DNA from 2 places in the Oceanobacillus sp. FSL W7-1304 genome. Region 1 is predicted to be linked to the other one. Evidence: a T-box and tRNA genes for the amino acid it is inferred to sense, from the RefSeq annotation. Region 1 holds a T-box; the other holds one or more tRNA genes.
The links. A T-box is a leader RNA that pairs with one kind of tRNA and senses whether it is charged. The one in region 1 lies ahead of alaS (alanine--tRNA ligase), so its partner is inferred to be a tRNA-Ala.

Region 1 (11,620 bases):
CACCGTATGATTTCATGTAATGAAGGTATAAAAAATATACAAGCGGGCAAGTATAGTAGCGTAATACTCGAAAAGGAGTTAAAATCATGCTACGATGCCCGAACTGTAATGGAAAAGACATTGGAAAGATAGGAACACAGGATTATTATTGCTGGACTTGCTTTATTGAAATGACAGTGACAAGCAATGAATTAATGGTGCATCAAATCGAAGCTGATGGAAGCTTAAGCTCATTGGATGATTTGTTTACCAAAGAGGAAAGAAAATTACCATAAACACTCCTGGCTTAGGATAGCGAGATAATACAAAATGCCCCCGAGGAGTGTTTATCATGGTTGAGGACAAAAAGCGCTTTCGATTACTGTATTGGCTATTAATTGGGATTGTGTTATTTATATTTTCCTTTCTACTTGTAAAAACAATGCCATATTACGAAGCCTTTTTTTCATTTTTATGGAAGCTTTTCATTCCGTTTTTAATTGCAGCATTAATTGCATATTTGCTTCATCCATTAGTGGAAAAACTACATGAGTGGAATATCCATCGAGGTCTAGCGATCCTGTTAATCTATTTAATATTTTTTGGCGGGGTTGGTTATTTATTTTACAAAGGATATCCAGCTATTGTTCACCAGGTCCGTGATTTAAACGAAAATCTCCCTGAATTTATTCGCATGTATGAAAGCTGGATTTATCAAGTATACAGCTATACTTCGTTTTTACCTGAAACAGTACATGACAAAATTGATCAGCTGATAGCAACTTTAGAAACTTCCTTGGATAATTTACTTGGTAGGCTTGCCTTAGGCTTTACACGAATTTTCGACATGATTCTTATTATAACGGTTATACCAGTACTCGTTTTTTACTTCATCAAGGATTATGTGAAGATCGAATCTTTTTTTATGTGGTTTATTCCAAATAAATATAAGGATGAAGCGGCTGAATTATTGAGAGAAGTTGATAAAGGACTTGGAGGCTATATTCGAGGACAGCTGATAGTCAGTTTATTTGTTAGTATTGCATGTCTAATCATTTTTAAATTGCTTGATGTTAATTACGCGCTGCTTTTAGCGATTGTAATGGGAGTTACAAATATTATTCCGTATTTCGGACCAATCATTGGTGCAATCCCTGTGGTGATGATTTCCTATACAATAGGGGGGAACACTGTAATATTTGTGATTATTGCTATTTTTGTCATTCAAGTAATCGAAGGGAACCTTTTATCTCCGTATATTATGGGGAAAACGGTTAAAATTCATCCTGTAGCAATCATCTTTGTTTTATTATTAGGTGGTCAATTATTTGGGGTCTGGGGTATGATATTGGCTGTCCCTGCATTAACGATTTTAAAAGTGATTGCCATACAGTTTGTTTCTCTACGGTCTAATCATTGACAATGCAACAAAAGTTTTTTATAATTACGCTATCATAATAAATGAAACGCGAAGAAGGCACAAAGTACATGAGCAGCTAGTTTAAAGAGAGGGGTTTCCTTGGTTGAAAGAAATCCTAAACATAGCCTCATGGAAAGCTAAGCTGGAGTACGGCTAATCCCCGTCGGTCTCATACCGTTACCATGTTTAAGTGATGAATGATTTTATCATTCATAATTAGGGTGGTACCGCGAACAAATCTCGTCCCTGCATTCAATGCAGAGAGGGGATTTTTTAATTTTATCACGCATTAACGAGCTGTAATCCCCCCATTTTTAAGTGTGAGGGAACCCGAATCGCGTGAAGGTTGGGGGAAACAGCCTGTAAATTCCTAATTTTGTTCAACTAACATTCAGTGGAGGAAGAACGAAAACCCCACTGAATGAAGTTTCGCTTTATAAAACGTTTGGAGGAATGATTCATGAAACAATTAAGCTCAGCAGAAATAAGACAACTCTTTATTGACTTTTTCAAAGAGAAAGGACATCAGGTAGAACCAAGTGCTTCTCTTGTTCCTGTCGAAGACTCAACATTATTATGGATTAACAGTGGGGTTGCAACATTGAAGAAATATTTCGACGGTCGAGTAATTCCGGAAAACCCGCGTATTGTGAATGCACAGAAGTCCATTCGCACAAATGATATTGAAAATGTTGGCTTCACAGCAAGACACCATACATTTTTTGAAATGCTAGGGAATTTCTCCATTGGTGATTATTTTAAAAAAGAAGCAATAACTTGGGCCTGGGAGTTTTTGACGGATGAGAAATGGATCGGTTTTGATAAAGAATTACTATCTGTTACCGTACATCCAGAGGATGATGAAGCATATGACATTTGGCTGAATGAAATTGGAATTCCAAAAGAGAGAATTATTCGCTTAGAGGAAAACTTCTGGGATATTGGTGAAGGACCAAGTGGACCAAATACGGAGATCTTCTATGACCGTGGTGAAGCATATGGAAATGATCCCAATGATTCAGAGCTTTATCCAGGTGGAGAGAATAGCCGTTATTTGGAAGTGTGGAATCTTGTATTTTCCCAGTTCAATCATAATCCAGATGACACGTACACACCGTTGCCAAAGAAAAATATTGATACTGGGATGGGCCTTGAGCGATTGACATCGATCATTCAGCAGGTACCAACGAATTTTGATACGGATTTATTTATGCCAATTATCCGTAAAACGGAAGCTATTGCAAATACTACCTATGGAAATAGTGATGAGGGTGATACGGCATTTAAGGTCATTGCTGATCATATCCGCACGGTAAGCTTTGCAATAGGTGATGGTGCGGTTCCATCAAATGAAGGCAGAGGCTATGTACTACGAAGACTCATACGACGAGCAGTTCGATTTGCAAAAGAAATTGGAATTGAGAAATCATTTATGTATGAGTTAGTCGATACCGTTGGTGAAATAATGAAAGACTTCTACCCAGAAGTTTTACGTCAGCGTGAATTTATTCAAAATATTATCAAGGTGGAAGAGGAGCGTTTCCATGAAACGCTAAATGATGGATTGCATATACTATCATCCATTATGGATCGAGAAAAAGCTGCAGGAAATACGATGTTTCCTGGTGAGGAAGTATTCCGACTTTATGATACGTACGGTTTCCCGAAAGAGCTTACTGAAGAATATGTAGAACAACAAGGTTTCACTATTGATCAGGAAGGTTACGAACAGGAAATGGAAAAGCAACGTGAGCGTGCTAGAAATGCAAGACAAAAGGTAGATTCCATGCAAGTTCAAGATACAGTTTTAAGTGAAATCAAGATTGAAAGTGAATTTGTCGGCTATGATCAGCTTGAAGTGGATACAACGATAGCATCCATTATTGGTGGAAAAGAAGTTGTAAACACCATGAAAAAAGGTGATGAAGTTTTATTATTTTTAGATCGGACTCCTTTTTATGCTGAAAGTGGTGGGCAGGTTGCAGACCATGGTTGGATATACACAGAAAATGCATCTGCGTATGTACTGGATGTACAGAAGTCACCAAAAGGCCAGCATATTCATCGTGTTGAAATTAAAGAAGGTGAATTTCATGCAGGTGAGAGCGTAAAAGCAATGGTGGATGAGCGCTTCCGTACAGCAGTCATCAAAAACCACACGGCAACACATTTGCTCCATCAGGCGTTGAAGGACGTTTTAGGCACACATGTAAACCAAGCGGGTTCATTAGTGACACCAGAGCGATTACGCTTTGATTTTTCCCATTTTAATCCTGTAACGAAGGATGAACTGAAACAGATTGAACACATTGTTAATGAAAAAGTGTGGGAATCAATTTTCTTGTTTATAGATAATAAGAAACTGGATGAAGCAAAAGAGATGGGTGCAATGGCTTTATTCGGTGAAAAATATGGCGATGTTGTAAGAGTTGTTCAAATTGGTGATTACAGTCTAGAGTTATGTGGTGGTTGCCATGTGACGAACACTTCTGAAATTGGCTTATTCAAAATTGTATCAGAAAGCGGTATTGGGGCTGGTACAAGAAGAATTGAAGCTGTTACAAGTAAACATGCATATGAATACCTCAATGATAAATTAGAAGTATTTAGCAGATCTGCAAAGCTTGCTAAATCAAAAGAAGAACAGCTTCCAGAACGAATCGAAGGATTGCATCAAGAAATTAAAGGATTACAAAAAGAGAATGAGTCCTTAAGTGCGAAATTATCCAATTTAGAAGCTTCATCTATCTTAGATAAGGTAGAATCCATTCAGGATATAAGCCTTCTAGCTCAAAAGGTAAACGTGAAAGATATGAATCAATTACGTAAGATGCTCGACGAATTGAAGCAAAAGTTAGATTCTGGTGTCATTTTACTTGCGGCTGAAAATGATGGAAAGGTTCAATTAGCTGCAGGTGTGTCAAAAGATTTGATTGAGCAAGGCTTACATGCTGGGAACCTAATCAAACAAGCTGCAACCATTTGCGGCGGTGGTGGCGGTGGACGCCCAGATATGGCACAAGCGGGTGGTAAAAATCCAGCAAAAATTGCAGAAGCACTAGAAGCAGCTAAACATTATATAATTGAAAATATTAAGCAGGCTTAAGCAACATTTTTGGACTGAAGTTCTAACGAAAAGTAGGGACAGTTTGTATCCTTCTTTGGAAAAAGATATAATAATTTGTATAAACATGTTAGAATATGAATTAGAAGCGATTGTATTATAACAAGGCAAACTTGGAACGAGGTGTCACGATGAGTTCAATAGATAAGACAATGAAATTTAATTTCTCAGAGGAACCATTCGACCAGGATATAAAAGATATTCTTCTGACGGTACATGAGTCTCTGCAAGAAAAGGGATATAATCCGATCAATCAGATAGTAGGTTATTTATTGTCGGGCGATCCAGCGTATATTCCAAGATACAATGATGCCAGAAATTTAATTCGCAAAGTTGAACGAGATGAAGTTATTGAAGAATTGGTTAAGTTTTATTTGGAACAGCATAAAGATAAGTAAAGGATAAGCAGATGAAAATTGTAGGATTAGATGTAGGTTCAAAAACGATAGGTGTAGCAGTGAGTGACGCTTTTGGTTGGACAGCACAGGGTGTAACAACGATAAAATGGGATGAAGCCGATATTCATTCAGCGGATGCTGAACTAAAATCAATTATAGAAACGCATGAAATCGGAAAAGCTATCGTTGGATTACCGAAGAATATGAATGGTACAATTGGCGAACGTGGTGAAGCATCAAAAAGATACGCACGTCATTTGGAAGAAGTACATGGTATACCAACCGAGTTGTGGGACGAACGGCTTTCAACCATCGCAGCAGAACGCGTACTTTTGGAAGCAGATATGAGTAGGAAAAAAAGAAAAAAGATAATTGATAAAATGGCAGCAGTGATGATACTGCAAGGCTATCTTGATCAAAAATAAAGGAGTGATAGTATGGGATTAGAAGAAAAGGAAAGAATTATTATACCAGATGAAAATGGTGAAGAGCATCTATTTGAAGTATTATTTACATTTGATGTAGATGAAACAGGACAAACATATATTGCAGTTGTTCCTGCTGAACAAGCAGATGATGAGGAAGTAGAAGTATATGCATTCCGATATGAGGAAACAGACGACTCCGACTTATCACTCTTCCCGATTGAATCAGATGAAGAATGGGACATCGTTGAAGAAATGCTAAACACATTAGCAGAGGAAGAAGATGAATCGTAAGTATTAATTTCATAAAAACGGAGCTGATGTCATTTTTGACATCAGCTTTTGCTTGATTGATGGAAGGTTAAGACGTGCTATCTATATCAAAACGTTTATTTCAGAAAGGTAGGTCTTATCCAAACCAAATCATTAAAAAAGTGGAAGGATAAAAATCCGCTAAACCTTTTAAACTGTAAATCAACCTATTATTGCTATAGAACCGCATGTGCCTTTGTTGAATTCCGCTATATTATGGATAAAAATATCATTTTTTAGTATAATATAGCGGATGAAAGGGGGATATTGGATGTCCAAAAAGAAAGGGTCAGGCAGTTTTAAGGACAACCTTATTACCAGAAGCCAAGAGGCAAGTACTGTAAGAAAGATTGTATTGATTATACTTGTTGCTTTGTTCCTGATATTAGCCATTGGTGCAATTTCAGGCTATTTATACGTGAAATCGGCTCTGGAGCCTGTAGATGCAGAAAGTGAAGAAGAAATTACAGTAGAAATACCAATCGGTTCTTCAAGCTCAAATATTGCTGCAATTTTAGAGGAAAACGGAATTATTAAAGATGGAAGAGTTTTTCGGTTCTATGTAAAATTTAATAATGAGTCTGATTTTCAAGCGGGTGAATATACCTTTACACCTGCCATGACATTTGATGAAATTATAGAGTCACTGAAAAATGGACGCGTAATACTGGATGCGGTCCATACCGTGACCATTCCTGAAGGATTAACAATTGATCAAATTGCTGAAATATATAGTGAGCGATTTGACTTTACAAAAGAGGAATTTCTCGAAACCGTTAATGATCGAGCTTATGTTAAAGAATTGATGGAACGATACCCAAATCTTTTATCAGAAGAAATTCTCGATCCCGATATTCGAACACCATTAGAAGGCTATTTATTTGCTTCGACTTATGATTATTACGTCGAATCCCCAAGCATTGAATCAATCGTTGAGGGAATGCTTGATCAAACACAAAACGTAGTATCTAAATATATGCCAGCTATTGAGGAACTAGATTTTAATGTACACGAAGCACTTACATTTGCTTCACTCGTTGAAAGAGAAACGGCAAGCGAGGAACAAAGACAACAGATTTCAGGAGTGTTTTATAATCGCTTGGAAGCGGAGATGCCACTTCAGACAGACCCTACTGTTCTATACGCTTTAGGAGAGCATAATGAGGTTGTTACGTATGAGGATTTGGAAATAGATTCCCCGTACAACACATATAAAGTCACTGCATTGCCAATTGGCCCAATTGCCAATTTTGCGGAAAGCTCTTTAAACGCCGTAGTTGAACCAGCAGATACGGATTATATGTATTTCCTGCATGACAAAAAAGGGGAAATATATTATGCTGAAACGTACGAGGAGCATTTACAAAACAGGGATGAATATATGAAATAATTATCTGGGAATGTGAAATATCTATTTCACATTTCCCGTTTTTATAAGTATAAAAGGTACTATAACGAGCAAAGAGGTAAAAGAATGAACGAAGAAATAACTAAATATTTAACAGCTCTATTACCAGATCAAGAAGATTGGATAACTAAACTCGAATCGGAAGCCAAAGCTGATCAGGTGCCGATTATGGATAGGTCAGGCATGAACTTTGTAGCACAGCTCGTGCGATTAACACGTCCCGGGCAAATATTAGAAATAGGAACAGCGATTGGATATTCTGCTTTACGAATGCAAGCAGCGAGTTCGAATGCTTTCATTATAACAATTGAAAAAGACGAACAACGCTATCTTCAAGCAGTAAAAAACATTGAAGCATTAGGTAAACAAGAGCACATCGAGGTAATACAAGGGGATGCTCTAGACATACTTGTAGAACTAGCTGAACATGGAAAACGGTTTGACTTGATTTTTATTGATGCGGCAAAGGGTCAATATGAGCGTTTCTTTGAACTTGCTAACCCAATGTTAAATCCAAATGGCATTATCATTTCGGATAACGTGTTATTCCGAGGATTCGTCGCGAACCCTCTTGATGTTCCGAAGCGTTATCAGAAGATGGTAGATAAAATAAGAAATTACAATGAGATGCTAACGAATCATCCCGACTTCAAAACAACGATTTTGCCAATAGGAGATGGAGTAGCAGTAAGTTATAAAATGAAATAAGGAGAGGTGCTTTTTCGTGCGGGACAAGCCAGTAGTTATCGGTGTAGCCGGTGGAAGTGGCAGTGGTAAAACATCTGTAACACGCTCCATCTGTCAACGCTTTACAGATAAAACCATTCTTGTTGTAGAACAAGATTATTATTATAAAGATCAAAGTCATCTTCCATTGGAGGAAAGGTTAAACACGAATTATGACCATCCATTAGCGTTTGATAATGATTTGCTAATTGACCATTTACGTGATTTAATGAATCATAAACCTATCGAAAAGCCTGTTTATGATTATAAAATTCATACACGATCAGATGAAGTAATACATGTAAAACCGAAAGAAGTAATTATTGTTGAAGGAATTTTAATACTTGAAGATCCACGGCTAGTTGATTTAATGGATATTAAAGTATTTGTTGATACAGATGCCGATCTTCGTATTATTCGCAGGTTATTAAGGGATATTAAGGAAAGAGGTCGCTCATTAGATTCCGTTATTGACCAGTATATTAATAGTGTACGACCTGCTCATTTACAATTTATCGAGCCTTCGAAGCGATATGCAGATATTATAATTCCTGAAGGTGGACAAAACCATGTAGCGATTGATATAATGGCTTCTAAAATCGAAACAATCTTAGCAAAAAAATAAAGTGTAGGTTCAAAAAGAAGGATGGAAAGGACCGAGCAGTTCGAGGCGGCGTAGCTTGGAGCGGGCGATTTTACACGCAGGAAAAGTGATTTTCTTTTCCAAAGAGTGGAAAAGTAAGCCAACGAGCTTCTATAGCATGTGGTGACTTCGACGTTGACACAGGACGTGTCGGAAGTTAGTTGAAGGTCATCTGTTCTCGAAGTGTCATTTTCACCGGACTTTTTGAACGACCACTAAAACAAAAAGATTGAAAAACGGTTACAAATCTGCCATAGTAATCTTTAGTATATTTTTTTTATCGTCAGCATAAGCTTTAACGCTTATTTTTATTTGTATAGTGAAAAGAAGGAGTGTTTTGAATGGTTGTAGAGAAAAGTTATTATATGACACAAGAGGGGAAAGAAAAATTAGAGAAGGAATTACATTATTTGAAAACAGATCGACGTCAAGAGGTTGTGGAACGAATTAAAGTTGCACGAGACTTTGGCGATCTATCTGAGAACTCCGAGTATGATGCGGCAAAAGATGACCAAGCATTTGTTGAACAACGTATTACACAAGTGGAAAAAATGATTCGCAATGCAGTCATCATTGAAAATGATAATGATAATCCAGATGTTGTTTCTTTAGGTAAAACTGTAACTTTTATGGAATTACCTGATGGAGATGAAGAAACCTATACAATCGTTGGAAGTGCAGAAGCGGATCCATTTGAAGGAAAAATTTCCAATGATTCTCCAATGGCAAAAAGCTTATTAGGTCATGAAATTGGGACAGAGGTAGCAGTAGCAACCCCTGGTGGCGATATTCAAGTTAAAATTACGAAAGTGGAGTAGTAATTTATAAATCAATCTTACAATGAGTAGTGGATACTATGTTTAAATGGACATGGTAGCCACTATTTTTTATAGGTATACCCAACTTTTTATTCCCCGTAACAACATATTATGTATTTTTAATCCTAACACATTCGATCTTTATTAGATAATCATAGAGAAAAATGTATATCATTATAAACTTTTTCGTATTGGAGTTACCAATTTAGAAGTATTACTATTATTGTAAGACCTATTAGAAAATAATGGAGGTGCTACTAATTGGTTAAGCTGACGACTGAAACATTGTTTAGTAATGATTTACTAAGTCAAATCAGAGATAAGTTTGCATTTGTTGATATTGATCCCCATACACAGAAGAAGCGACTGTTTCTTGACAACGCAGGAGGATCCTTTCGACTGAAAAGCGCCAATGAAAAATTTGCGCAGTTCGATTTGATTCCAGATCATCCCGGACGTGACCATGAAACAGCAAAATTTTTATTTGAAATTGAACAACAGGGAATAAATGATACGCGAACAATATTTAATGCGAAAGAAGGGAGCATTGCAACTTACCTAACTGCTTCCCAGGCTATGTTTGAAATTACTGGTGTGATTGCTGAGAATATTGAGGGATCAAATATTGTTACTACCGCATTAGAGCATCCATCTGCATTTGATGCAGCCAAGTTTTATGCAAATAAGTTAGGAAAGGAATTTCGTGTTGCTAACACTAACCCTGTAACAGGAGGAGTGGATGTAGATGAAATAACGAAACTTATTGACAGCGACACTTGTTTTTTGAGTGTTATTTATGCATCGAATATTTCAGGCGCCATTTTAGATATTGAGACAATTGTAAAAGAAGCGAGAAGAATAAAACCAGATTTATATATTATTATTGATGCTGTGCAGCATGCCCCACATGGTTTAATTGATATCGAAAAAACCCCTGTAGATGCGATGAATATAGCACCGTATAAATTTTTCGGAGTGAGGGGAAGCGGGATTGCTTATCTTTCTGAAAGAGCTGCAAAACTTCTACATCACCGCCTGTTTGGAAAGGATCACAGTGATTTACAACTTGGCAGTTCAACACCTGGACATTTTGCTTCCATCAGTGAGGTTGTAAATTATGTTTGCTGGATAGGAAGTAAATTTTCCGATGAGCATGATAGAAGAAAAATGTTTGTAGAAGGAATGAATCGGATTGCTTTACATGAACGATCTCTTCTTGAAGTTATGCTGGATGGAACAGATAAAGCAAAAGGGTTAAGAAATATCCCGGGCATCACCGTCTATCTTGACTATGAAGATTTGTCCAAAAGGGATTTTATCGTTGCTATTCGTATAGAGTCTTTTGACTATCATGAAGCGGTTAATCAATATGGAGCTGAAAACATTATTGTCTATGATCGTGTAGCATCAAGCATTTATTCCAAAAGAATGTTGCAATCATTTGGAATGGAAGGTGCAATTAGGATATCGCCTTTACACTGTAACACTGTAGAGGAAATTGAAGAATTCCTAGAAGTTACACAAAAAATCGTTGAAAGAAATATAAAAAGTATCATATGAAAGAGAAATAGAACAAATTTTTGAACGCTCATCTTGGAGTGAGCGTTTATTCTGATTTAAAGGAAGACAAACTCCTCTTATTTAAAAATGTAATAAAATCCATACCGGCTTTTGAAAGTAGTTGGGGCTTTTTATAATACAACATAATATTTTGATAAGCGTTTATATCATTAATTTTATAGAAAAATAATTTATCGGTTGCCTCTACGTAATGGGTAACTCCAGCACGTACAAAAGCAATCCCTTTTCCATTACAAGCAATATAATAGGAAGTAAGCATCTGATCTAGATACATGGTTACACTGGGTGTGAAACCTGCCTTTTTACACATCTTCAAACTTCTCTGATACATATCGTTTCCCTTTTTTAGCAATAGGAAATTTTCCTTTTCAAATGCCTTTAGATTGACTTTCGGATATTTCTCACTCAAATATTGCCCATTTACAACATCTTTGAAAGTTAGACGATATTTTTCCAAGGCATTGTTTATTTTATAATAGGAAGGAACTGCAAGTATAATATTTTCTCTTTCCCAAGCATAAGAATCGAATACTTTAGGATCTCCTTTCATTTCAACATCAATCACAATATCAACAGTGCCTGAACGCAGATCTTTCATTAAATCATCTGCATTAGCCTCGAGGAGATGCACCATATAATCTGGATATTTAAGTTTAAATTCCTGAACGACTGTTGGTAAAATATAAGTGCAGAAGAAGGAAGCTCCCCCAACATTGATAGACGTCTGTTTATGATCCGCTAAGCTATTAAAATAGGATCGCATTTCTTTTTCTAGATGCATGATGT
Region 2 (11,620 bases), 2.0 Mb from region 1:
TTTTCTTTCTCTTCCTCCGGGTACTGAGATGTTTCAGTTCCCCGGGTCTACCTCATGCACCCTATGTATTCAGATGCATGTACTGTTCCATTACGAACAGTGGGTTCCCCCATTCGGAAATCCCCGGATCAAAGTTTACTTACAACTCCCCGAGGCATATCGGTGTTAGTCCCGTCCTTCATCGGCTTCTAGTGCCAAGGCATCCACCGTGCGCCCTTATTCACTTAACTAAGTTACAGTAAATAAGCGTACTAATTTATTAGCCTTGCTTTTATTTAATCCAGCTTTAGCTCCTGAGAACAGTCGCTTCAGCCTTTTACATTAATATTGATGTCGTTGTTACTCTTATTTAGTTTTCAAGGTACAAATAGAGAGATTTACTCTCTCAAAACTGAACCAAACAACCAAGTATGTTTCCGTAATAATCCTTAGAAAGGAGGTGATCCAGCCGCACCTTCCGATACGGCTACCTTGTTACGACTTCACCCCAATCATTAGTCCCACCTTCGGCGGCTGGCTCCAAAAGGTTACCTCACCGACTTCGGGTGTTACCAACTCTCGTGGTGTGACGGGCGGTGTGTACAAGGCCCGGGAACGTATTCACCGCGGCATGCTGATCCGCGATTACTAGCGATTCCGGCTTCATGTAGGCGAGTTGCAGCCTACAATCCGAACTGAGAATGGTTTTATGGGATTGGCTTGACCTCACGGGTTCGCTTCCCTTTGTTCCATCCATTGTAGCACGTGTGTAGCCCAGGTCATAAGGGGCATGATGATTTGACGTCATCCCCACCTTCCTCCGGTTTGTCACCGGCAGTCACCTTAGAGTGCCCAACTGAATGCTGGCAACTAAGATCAAGGGTTGCGCTCGTTGCGGGACTTAACCCAACATCTCACGACACGAGCTGACGACAACCATGCACCACCTGTCACTCTGTCCCCGAAGGGAAAACTCTATCTCTAGAGGTATCAGAGGATGTCAAGACCTGGTAAGGTTCTTCGCGTTGCTTCGAATTAAACCACATGCTCCACCGCTTGTGCGGGCCCCCGTCAATTCTTTTGAGTTTCAGCCTTGCGGCCGTACTCCCCAGGCGGAGTGCTTAATGCGTTAACTTCAGCACTAAGGGGCGGAAACCCCCTAACACCTAGCACTCATCGTTTACGGCGTGGACTACCAGGGTATCTAATCCTGTTCGCTACCCACGCTTTCGCTCCTCAGCGTCAGTTACAGACCAGAGAGTCGCCTTCGCCACTGGTGTTCCTCCACATCTCTACGCATTTCACCGCTACACGTGGAATTCCACTCTCCTCTTCTGTACTCAAGTCCTCCAGTTTCCAATGACCCTCCACGGTTAAGCCGTGGGCTTTCACATCAGACTTAAAAGACCGCCTGCGAGCGCTTTACGCCCAATAATTCCGGACAACGCTTGCCACCTACGTATTACCGCGGCTGCTGGCACGTAGTTAGCCGTGGCTTTCTGGTTAGGTACCGTCAAGGTTGGGTCAGTTACTACCCAACTTGTTCTTCCCTAACAACAGAGTTTTACGATCCGAAAACCTTCATCACTCACGCGGCGTTGCTCCGTCAGACTTTCGTCCATTGCGGAAGATTCCCTACTGCTGCCTCCCGTAGGAGTCTGGGCCGTGTCTCAGTCCCAGTGTGGCCGATCACCCTCTCAGGTCGGCTACGCATCGTCGCCTTGGTGAGCCGTTACCTCACCAACTAGCTAATGCGCCGCGGGCCCATCTGTAAGTGACAGCCGAAACCGTCTTTTATCTTCTCACCATGAGATGAAAAGTGTTATCCGGTATTAGCTCACGTTTCCGCGAGTTATCCCGATCTTACAGGCAGGTTGCCCACGTGTTACTCACCCGTCCGCCGCTCATTCCATAAACATTACCCCGAAGGGTTCTGTTTATTTCCTGCGCTCGACTTGCATGTATTAGGCACGCCGCCAGCGTTCGTCCTGAGCCAAGATCAAACTCTCCATAAAAGTTTGTAATACTTAGCTTTTGTAGAAGCTGACTTCTACTTGTTTTAAAAAGAAAAACGAGTTTCCTTTTTCTTGACATACTGGTTGTTTTGTTCAGTTTTCAAAGAGCAAATTTATTGTCTTTTTTAAAAGCAGCTTTACTAATATATCATATACATCACTATATTGTCAACAATCTTTTAAAATTTTTTAAAAGATTATTTTGTAGTAAGAATCAAACTTTTAAATTGGTGGAGCCTAGCGGGATCGAACCGCTGACCTCCTGCGTGCAAGGCAGGCGCTCTCCCAGCTGAGCTAAGGCCCCGTATGATATAAATAAAATGGTCGGGAAGACAGGATTCGAACCTGCGACCCCTTGGTCCCAAACCAAGTGCTCTACCAAGCTGAGCTACTTCCCGTTATGGCGCGCCCGAGAGGAGTCGAACCCCTAACCTCTTGATCCGTAGTCAAACGCTCTATCCAATTGAGCTACGGGCGCATATGGTGCCGAGGACCGGAATCGAACCGGTACGGTAGTCACCTACCGCAGGATTTTAAGTCCTGTGCGTCTGCCAGTTCCGCCACCCCGGCAAGGGTTTGGAGCGGAAGACGGGATTCGAACCCGCGACCCCCACCTTGGCAAGGTGGTGTTCTACCACTGAACTACTTCCGCGCTTGGCAATGTTTAAATTAAATGGTGCGGGTGAAGGGACTTGAACCCCCACGTCCGAAGACACTAGATCCTAAGTCTAGCGCGTCTGCCAATTCCGCCACACCCGCAAATGGTGAGCCATGAAGGATTCGAACCTTCGACCCTTTGATTAAAAGTCAAATGCTCTACCGACTGAGCTAATGGCTCAAAAATATATATTACATATTATTGATAATTATTATTCACTTATGAAAAGTGGTGCCGGCCAGAGGACTTGAACCCCCAACCTACTGATTACAAGTCAGTTGCTCTACCAATTGAGCTAGGCCGGCAAATGGTGGAGGATGCAGGGCTCGAACCTGCGACCCCCTGCTTGTAAGGCAGGTGCTCTCCCAGCTGAGCTAATCCTCCGATTTATATCTGCCTGGCGGCGTCCTACTCTTGCAGGGGCAAAGCCCCAACTACCATCGGCGCTGAAGAGCTTAACTTCTGTGTTCGGCATGGGAACAGGTGTGGCCTCTTCGCTATTGCTACCAGACAATCCTCAAAAACAAGGACAAGTTTTATTATATGCATTTCCGAATAAAAATGCAAGGTTTTTTTGAATTTATACCTTAAAAACTAAATAAGAGTAAACAAGACATCAAATAAAGAATTTAGTTAAGTCCTCGATCGATTAGTATCCGTAAGCTCCACGTGTCACCACGCTTCCACACCGAACCTATCAACCTCATCGTCTCTGAGGGATCTTACTCACTCGAAGTGATGGGAAGTCTCATCTTGAGGGGGGCTTCATGCTTAGATGCTTTCAGCACTTATCCTTTCCACACGTAGCTACCCAGCGATGCTCCTGGCGGAACAACTGGTACACCAGCGGTGTGTCCATCCCGGTCCTCTCGTACTAAGGACAGCTCCTCTCAAACTTCCAACGCCCACGACGGATAGGGACCGAACTGTCTCACGACGTTCTGAACCCAGCTCGCGTACCGCTTTAATGGGCGAACAGCCCAACCCTTGGGACCGACTACAGCCCCAGGATGCGATGAGCCGACATCGAGGTGCCAAACCTCCCCGTCGATGTGAACTCTTGGGGGAGATAAGCCTGTTATCCCCGGGGTAGCTTTTATCCGTTGAGCGATGGCCCTTCCATGCGGAACCACCGGATCACTAAGCCCGACTTTCGTCCCTGCTCGACTTGTAGGTCTCGCAGTCAAGCTCCCTTGTGCCTTTACACTCTACGAATGATTTCCAACCATTCTGAGGGAACCTTTGGGCGCCTCCGTTACCTTTTGGGAGGCGACCGCCCCAGTCAAACTGCCCGCCTGACACTGTCTCCGAACCGGATCACGGTCCTGGGTTAGAATGTCCATACAGCCAGGGTGGTATCCCACGGATGCCTCCACCGAAGCTAGCGCTCCGGTTTCCAAGGCTCCCACCTATCCTGTACAAGCTGCACAGACATTCAATATCAGGCTACAGTAAAGCTCCACGGGGTCTTTCCGTCCTGTCGCGGGTAATGCGCATCTTCACGCATAGTATAATTTCACCGGGTCTCTCGTTGAGACAGTGCCCAAGTCGTTGCACCTTTCGTGCGGGTCGGAACTTACCCGACAAGGAATTTCGCTACCTTAGGACCGTTATAGTTACGGCCGCCGTTTACTGGGGCTTCGGTTCAAAGCTTCGCCTTGCGGCTAACATTTCCCCTTAACCTTCCAGCACCGGGCAGGTGTCAGCCCCTATACTTCGCCTTTCGGCTTCGCAGAGACCTGTGTTTTTGCTAAACAGTCGCTTGGGCCTATTCACTGCGGCTCCATGTAAATGAAGCACCCCTTCTCCCGAAGTTACGGGGTCATTTTGCCGAGTTCCTTAACGAGAGTTCTCCCGCTCACCTTAGGATTCTCTCCTCGCCTACCTGTGTCGGTTTGCGGTACGGGCACCTATGATCTAACTAGAGGCTTTTCTTGGCAGTGTGAAATCCGGAACTTCGGTACTAAATTTCCCTCCCCATCACAGCTTGAAATTGCCAGACGGATTTGCCTATCTGACTTTCTCACTGCTTGGGCGCACATATCCATCAGTGCGCATTCCTTATCCTACTGCGTCCCCCCATCGCTCAAACAATCATGAGGTGGTACAGGAATATCTACCTGTTGTCCATCGCCTACGCCTTTCGGCCTCGGCTTAGGTCCCGACTAACCCTGAGAGGACGAGCCTTCCTCAGGAAACCTTAGGCATTCGGTGAAAGAGATTCTCACTCTTTTTTCGCTACTCATACCGGCATTCTCACTTCTAAGCGCTCCACCAGTCCTCACGGTCTGACTTCACAGCACTTAGAACGCTCTCCTACCATTGTTCGTAAGAACAATCCGCAGCTTCGGTGATACGTTTAGCCCCGGTACATTTTCGGCGCAGAGTCACTCGACCAGTGAGCTATTACGCACTCTTTAAATGATGGCTGCTTCTAAGCCAACATCCTGGTTGTCTGGGCAACTCCACATCCTTTTCCACTTAACGTATACTTTGGGACCTTAGCTGGCGGTCTGGGCTGTTTCCCTTTCGACTATGAACCTTATCACCCATAGTCTGACTCCCAAGTAAAAGTAACTGGCATTCGGAGTTTGACTGAATTCGGTAACCCGGTGAGGGCCCCTAGTCCAATCAGTGCTCTACCTCCAGTACTCTATTTCTTGAGGCTAGCCCTAAAGCTATTTCGGAGAGAACCAGCTATCTCCGTGTTCGATTGGCATTTCACCCCTACCCACACCTCATCCCCGCATTTTTCAACATACGTGGGTTCGGGCCTCCAGTCAGTGTTACCTGACCTTCACCCTGGACATGGGTAGATCACACGGTTTCGGGTCTACGACCGCATACTCATTCGCCCTATTCAGACTCGCTTTCGCTGCGGCTCCGTGTCTTCCACTTAACCTTGCATACGATCGTAACTCGCCGGTCCATTCTACAAAAGGTACGCCGTTACCCATTAACGGGCTTCGACTACTTGTAGGCACACGGTTTCAGGTTCTATTTCACTCCCCTTCCGGGGTGCTTTTCACCTTTCCCTCACGGTACTGGTTCACTATCGGTCACTAGAGAGTATTTAGCCTTGGGAGATGGTCCTCCCGGATTCCGACGGAATTCCACGTGTTCCGCCGTACTCAGGATACACTCCGGAGGGAATTCTTTTTCAACTACAGGGCTGTTACCTTCTGTGGCTGACCTTTCCAGGTCGATTCATTTAAAGAATTCCTTGGTAACTCCGAGTGGAGTGTCCTACAACCCCAGAAAGCAAGCTTTCTGGTTTGGGCTCTTTCCGTTTCGCTCGCCGCTACTCAGGAAATCGATTTTTCTTTCTCTTCCTCCGGGTACTGAGATGTTTCAGTTCCCCGGGTCTACCTCATGCACCCTATGTATTCAGATGCATGTACTGTTCCATTACGAACAGTGGGTTCCCCCATTCGGAAATCCCCGGATCAAAGTTTACTTACAACTCCCCGAGGCATATCGGTGTTAGTCCCGTCCTTCATCGGCTTCTAGTGCCAAGGCATCCACCGTGCGCCCTTATTCACTTAACTAAGTTACAGTAAATAAGCGTACTAATTTATTAGCCTTGCTTTTATTTAATCCAGCTTTAGCTCCTGAGAACAGTCGCTTCAGCCTTTTACATTAATATTGATGTCGTTGTTACTCTTATTTAGTTTTCAAGGTACAAATAGAGAGATTTACTCTCTCAAAACTGAACCAAACAACCAAGTATGTTTCCGTAATAATCCTTAGAAAGGAGGTGATCCAGCCGCACCTTCCGATACGGCTACCTTGTTACGACTTCACCCCAATCATTAGTCCCACCTTCGGCGGCTGGCTCCAAAAGGTTACCTCACCGACTTCGGGTGTTACCAACTCTCGTGGTGTGACGGGCGGTGTGTACAAGGCCCGGGAACGTATTCACCGCGGCATGCTGATCCGCGATTACTAGCGATTCCGGCTTCATGTAGGCGAGTTGCAGCCTACAATCCGAACTGAGAATGGTTTTATGGGATTGGCTTGACCTCACGGGTTCGCTTCCCTTTGTTCCATCCATTGTAGCACGTGTGTAGCCCAGGTCATAAGGGGCATGATGATTTGACGTCATCCCCACCTTCCTCCGGTTTGTCACCGGCAGTCACCTTAGAGTGCCCAACTGAATGCTGGCAACTAAGATCAAGGGTTGCGCTCGTTGCGGGACTTAACCCAACATCTCACGACACGAGCTGACGACAACCATGCACCACCTGTCACTCTGTCCCCGAAGGGAAAACTCTATCTCTAGAGGTATCAGAGGATGTCAAGACCTGGTAAGGTTCTTCGCGTTGCTTCGAATTAAACCACATGCTCCACCGCTTGTGCGGGCCCCCGTCAATTCTTTTGAGTTTCAGCCTTGCGGCCGTACTCCCCAGGCGGAGTGCTTAATGCGTTAACTTCAGCACTAAGGGGCGGAAACCCCCTAACACCTAGCACTCATCGTTTACGGCGTGGACTACCAGGGTATCTAATCCTGTTCGCTACCCACGCTTTCGCTCCTCAGCGTCAGTTACAGACCAGAGAGTCGCCTTCGCCACTGGTGTTCCTCCACATCTCTACGCATTTCACCGCTACACGTGGAATTCCACTCTCCTCTTCTGTACTCAAGTCCTCCAGTTTCCAATGACCCTCCACGGTTAAGCCGTGGGCTTTCACATCAGACTTAAAAGACCGCCTGCGAGCGCTTTACGCCCAATAATTCCGGACAACGCTTGCCACCTACGTATTACCGCGGCTGCTGGCACGTAGTTAGCCGTGGCTTTCTGGTTAGGTACCGTCAAGGTTGGGTCAGTTACTACCCAACTTGTTCTTCCCTAACAACAGAGTTTTACGATCCGAAAACCTTCATCACTCACGCGGCGTTGCTCCGTCAGACTTTCGTCCATTGCGGAAGATTCCCTACTGCTGCCTCCCGTAGGAGTCTGGGCCGTGTCTCAGTCCCAGTGTGGCCGATCACCCTCTCAGGTCGGCTACGCATCGTCGCCTTGGTGAGCCGTTACCTCACCAACTAGCTAATGCGCCGCGGGCCCATCTGTAAGTGACAGCCGAAACCGTCTTTTATCTTCTCACCATGAGATGAAAAGTGTTATCCGGTATTAGCTCACGTTTCCGCGAGTTATCCCGATCTTACAGGCAGGTTGCCCACGTGTTACTCACCCGTCCGCCGCTCATTCCATAAACATTACCCCGAAGGGTTCTGTTTATTTCCTGCGCTCGACTTGCATGTATTAGGCACGCCGCCAGCGTTCGTCCTGAGCCAAGATCAAACTCTCCATAAAAGTTTGTAATACTTAGCTTTTGTAGAAGCTGACTTCTACTTGTTTTAAAAAGAAAAACGAGTTTCCTTTTTCTTGACATACTGGTTGTTTTGTTCAGTTTTCAAAGAGCAAATTTGTTGGCTGCCTTGTTTAGCAGCGACTTTACTAATATAACATGTTGAGTTTTTGATGTCAACACTTTTTTTAATTATTTTTTTGAGGTTAGCTTCGACCTCTTGCCTGGACTGTTTCTCCAGCGCAACGTTAATTAATTTACCACGATTTGAAAATGAAATCAATAGCAAAACGCAAAATTATAGCATTGAATTTAAAGTTCTATTATTTATTCAATTCACGCTTCTCCATTTAACTTATTTACTTAGATAACAACACCGTTTTCGAGGATATCTATTATATTTATAATACCCTAATCAATAAGTGATAAAACCGTCTTTAGATAATTATGTCGGCAAACAAAAAACCTTCCAGTTCAAATTGAAACAAGAAGGTTTTTTCGTATCACTTATTTATGACGCATTTGCGGGAACAACAGTACATCTCGTATAGATGGAGAATTTGTCAACAGCATAACAAGACGATCTATTCCAATTCCCAGTCCACCTGTTGGCGGCATCCCATATTCTAGAGCTTCTAAAAAGTCTTCATCCATTAGATGTGCTTCGTCATTTCCTTCAGCTCTTTCTTTTACTTGTGCTTCAAAACGTTCTCGCTGATCAATTGGGTCATTTAATTCACTAAATGCATTTGCATGTTCTCTGCCAACAATAAATAATTCAAAACGGTCGGTAAAACGCGCATCTTCTGTATTCTTCTTTGCTAACGGAGAAATCTCTACTGGGTGTCCATAAATAAACGTTGGTTGTATTAATGTTTCTTCTACTTTTTGTTCAAAGAATTCATTTACAACATGACCAAATGTCATCGTGTCTCTTATTTCAACACCATGCTCTTTGGCTAACGTCCGTGCCTCTTCATCTGTTATATGCTTCCAGAAGTCTACACCGGTTGCCTCTTTAACTGCGTCTACCATATGCAACCTTGTCCATTTCGGCTCTAAGTCAACTTCATGGTTTCCATAAATCACTTTCGTTGAGCCAAGAACATCTTTTGCAATATGCGCTATCACGTTCTCAGTTAGTTCCATAATATCATTATAATCCGCATAGGCTTCATAAAGCTCAATCATAGTAAATTCAGGGTTATGTCTTGTAGAAACTCCTTCATTACGGAATACGCGTCCAATTTCATACACTTTTTCTAAACCACCAACAATAAGCCGTTTTAAATGCAGCTCGATCGCAATACGCATGTATAACTCAATATCTAAGGCATTATGGTGTGTAATAAACGGACGTGCTGCCGCTCCACCCGGAATACTATGCATCATTGGAGTTTCTACTTCAAGGAAACCTTGACCATTCAAGTATTCACGCATCGATTGGATAATTTTGCTTCGTTGTACAAATGTTTCTCTGCTATCCATGTTTGTAATAAGATCTAAATAACGCTGACGATAGCGTTGCTCGATATCTTTTAAGCCATGGTATTTTTCCGGCAATGGTCGTAATGATTTCGTTAGTAAATGGAATTCTGTAGCTTTGACAGATAGTTCTCCTACGTTTGTTTTGAACATTACACCAGTTACGCCAACAATATCTCCTAAGTCTGTTGTTTTGAAAACCTCATAGGCTTCCTCACCAATTGCATCCTTACGTACGTACAACTGTATTTGTCCACTTAAATCCTGCATATGTGCAAAACCAGCTTTTCCTTTTCCCCGCTTCGTCATAAGACGGCCAGCAATCGTCACTGTATCCGTAATTTCCTCTAACTCCTCTTTGGAATAGCGGTCATATTTCTCGATAAGTTCTGTTGCTAAATGGGTTCTTGGAAACTTCTCTCCAAATGGATCCAGACCTTGTTCTCGGTAATCATTTAATTTGTCGCGTCGTACACGCATTTGTTCATTCATTTCTTCAGACATTGTGATCACTCCACTCATTTATATTAGTTAGTATATCTAAAAATCCAACTTCTTTCACGTACAGTCTCTAAACTTTGCAATAGGGTGTTCATGCAGAAAAAACTGCCGGCAGCAGACCGACAGATTTCCTACAACAATTCAAACAGATTTGACACTTTATTCACTGCCTAAAGCTGATCTACAAATGTAAAGACTTAACTTCTATTCCGTGCGAGTCTCTGCCCTAATAATGCTTTTATCGCACAGTGCCATTATTTTCTAGGTCTGAGTAACATGAAGTCACAACTTGGTTGAGAACAGGAATGTCTCCTATTTGAAACATCTTATGTCCTCGCTTATTTCTCACTATTAAGTGATTCCATTGTAATCTCATCCTTTGATACAGACAACTTCTTGGCAATCATCTCTAAAAAGTCATCTGTTGCAAGTTTTGTACCTCGTTCTATGTTACCTATTTGTGCAATCGAAACATCCAGTTCCTTTGCAAAATCGATTTGTGTATATCCTTTTAGCTTACGGAAAGCTTTTATTCTTTTACCGACCCTTTTTGCGTCCATTTCCTTACATCCTTTATGTCTGTTTCAGGAAGATCAAGTATCATTTCCTCAATAGGCTTATTCCAATCAGGCAAGATTAGCTTTGGTGCAATTTCCTGTAAAGGAATGAGTACAAACGCGCGCTCGTGCATTCTAGGGTGCGGGATTATTAATCGTTCTACTGTACTATTTTCTTGATTAAATGTCAAAATGTCAAGGTCTATTGTTCGTGGTCCAAAACGTATACCACGTTTGCGTCCAAGGTGCTGTTCCACAGACTGACAGTATTCTAGAAGCTCCAGAGAAGATAAAGCAGTCTTTATTTCAATGACCATATTTAGAAAATCCGCTTGATCCAAATATCCGACAGGGGCGGTTTCGTAAATAGATGATCGTCGGATAAGTGTAACTTCTCCCATAGTTTCTAGTAATTCCAAAGCCTCTTTAAGATATGCTTCTCTCGGTTCAATATTGGTACCTAATGCCAAATATGCTTGATTCATATCGATCGCTCCCGATAGATTTCTACTGCCACAGAGGCATAGTGCCCTGGAATCGGCGGATCCGGCTTGGTCACGGTCACTTTACAAGCCTGTAAAAGACCAAACATTGCTAATAGTCTTTCTGCAATTCCTTCAGCAACAGCTTCAATCAAATTTTTCACATCACCTTCAACCAATTCCTGAACAAGTTCATAGACATGACCATAATGAATTGAATCATACATGTTATCGGATTCGCCTGGCTTTTTTAAGTCTAGATAGAGCTCCAGATCAACATTAAATCGCTGCCCTAGCTTGTTTTCTTCTGGGAAAAGCCCATGATAACCATAAAATTGCATTTGATTGAGTATAATTTTATCCAACGAAGTGACCTCCCTCAGCAAGCATCGCATCCATCATTTGCGCAGCCTCTCGATTCCGTCTTACATTATGGACACGAACCATTTGTGCTCCTTTCGTAATACCAAGACATGTCGTCGCAACTGTTCCGTTATCACGTTCTTCGGCAGGTATATCGAGAACACTGCCAATGAATCGTTTCCGTGATGTTGCTAATAATAGAGGGTATCCCATTTTTGTTAACTGCTCAAGATTATTCATCACAACAAAGTTATCCTTGGTTGATTTCGCAAA

Region 2: it has a tRNA-Ala gene. The T-box ahead of alaS (alanine--tRNA ligase) is inferred to sense a tRNA for this amino acid. The anticodon was not compared.

The regions. Positions count from the first base shown of each region.
Region 1 is NZ_CP150211.1:664,577-676,196, reverse strand. It holds gene NYE61_RS03555 (ATP-dependent RecD-like DNA helicase) at 1-20, shown strand, start outside; gene NYE61_RS03550 (hypothetical protein) at 87-275, shown strand; gene NYE61_RS03545 (AI-2E family transporter) at 332-1,399, shown strand; T-box leader at 1,442-1,650, shown strand; gene alaS (alanine--tRNA ligase) at 1,860-4,505, shown strand; gene NYE61_RS03535 (IreB family regulatory phosphoprotein) at 4,655-4,921, shown strand; gene ruvX (Holliday junction resolvase RuvX) at 4,933-5,346, shown strand; gene NYE61_RS03525 (DUF1292 domain-containing protein) at 5,359-5,640, shown strand; gene mltG (endolytic transglycosylase MltG) at 5,930-7,048, shown strand; gene NYE61_RS03515 (O-methyltransferase) at 7,133-7,774, shown strand; gene udk (uridine kinase) at 7,791-8,417, shown strand; gene greA (transcription elongation factor GreA) at 8,777-9,253, shown strand; gene NYE61_RS03500 (aminotransferase class V-fold PLP-dependent enzyme) at 9,515-10,813, shown strand; gene NYE61_RS03495 (LysR family transcriptional regulator) at 10,860-11,620, opposite strand, start outside.
Region 2 is NZ_CP150211.1:2,616,113-2,627,732, forward strand. It holds rRNA gene NYE61_RS13280 (23S ribosomal RNA) at 1-230, opposite strand, end outside; rRNA gene NYE61_RS13285 (16S ribosomal RNA) at 433-1,994, opposite strand; tRNA gene NYE61_RS13290 (tRNA-Ala) at 2,223-2,298, opposite strand; tRNA gene NYE61_RS13295 (tRNA-Pro) at 2,316-2,392, opposite strand; tRNA gene NYE61_RS13300 (tRNA-Arg) at 2,396-2,472, opposite strand; tRNA gene NYE61_RS13305 (tRNA-Leu) at 2,476-2,564, opposite strand; tRNA gene NYE61_RS13310 (tRNA-Gly) at 2,572-2,646, opposite strand; tRNA gene NYE61_RS13315 (tRNA-Leu) at 2,669-2,753, opposite strand; tRNA gene NYE61_RS13320 (tRNA-Lys) at 2,757-2,832, opposite strand; tRNA gene NYE61_RS13325 (tRNA-Thr) at 2,882-2,957, opposite strand; tRNA gene NYE61_RS13330 (tRNA-Val) at 2,961-3,036, opposite strand; rRNA gene rrf (5S ribosomal RNA) at 3,048-3,163, opposite strand; rRNA gene NYE61_RS13340 (23S ribosomal RNA) at 3,282-6,200, opposite strand; rRNA gene NYE61_RS13345 (16S ribosomal RNA) at 6,403-7,964, opposite strand; gene lysS (lysine--tRNA ligase) at 8,467-9,948, opposite strand; gene NYE61_RS13355 (helix-turn-helix transcriptional regulator) at 10,284-10,505, opposite strand; gene folK (2-amino-4-hydroxy-6-hydroxymethyldihydropteridine diphosphokinase) at 10,475-10,987, opposite strand; gene folB (dihydroneopterin aldolase) at 10,984-11,349, opposite strand; gene folP (dihydropteroate synthase) at 11,342-11,620, opposite strand, start outside.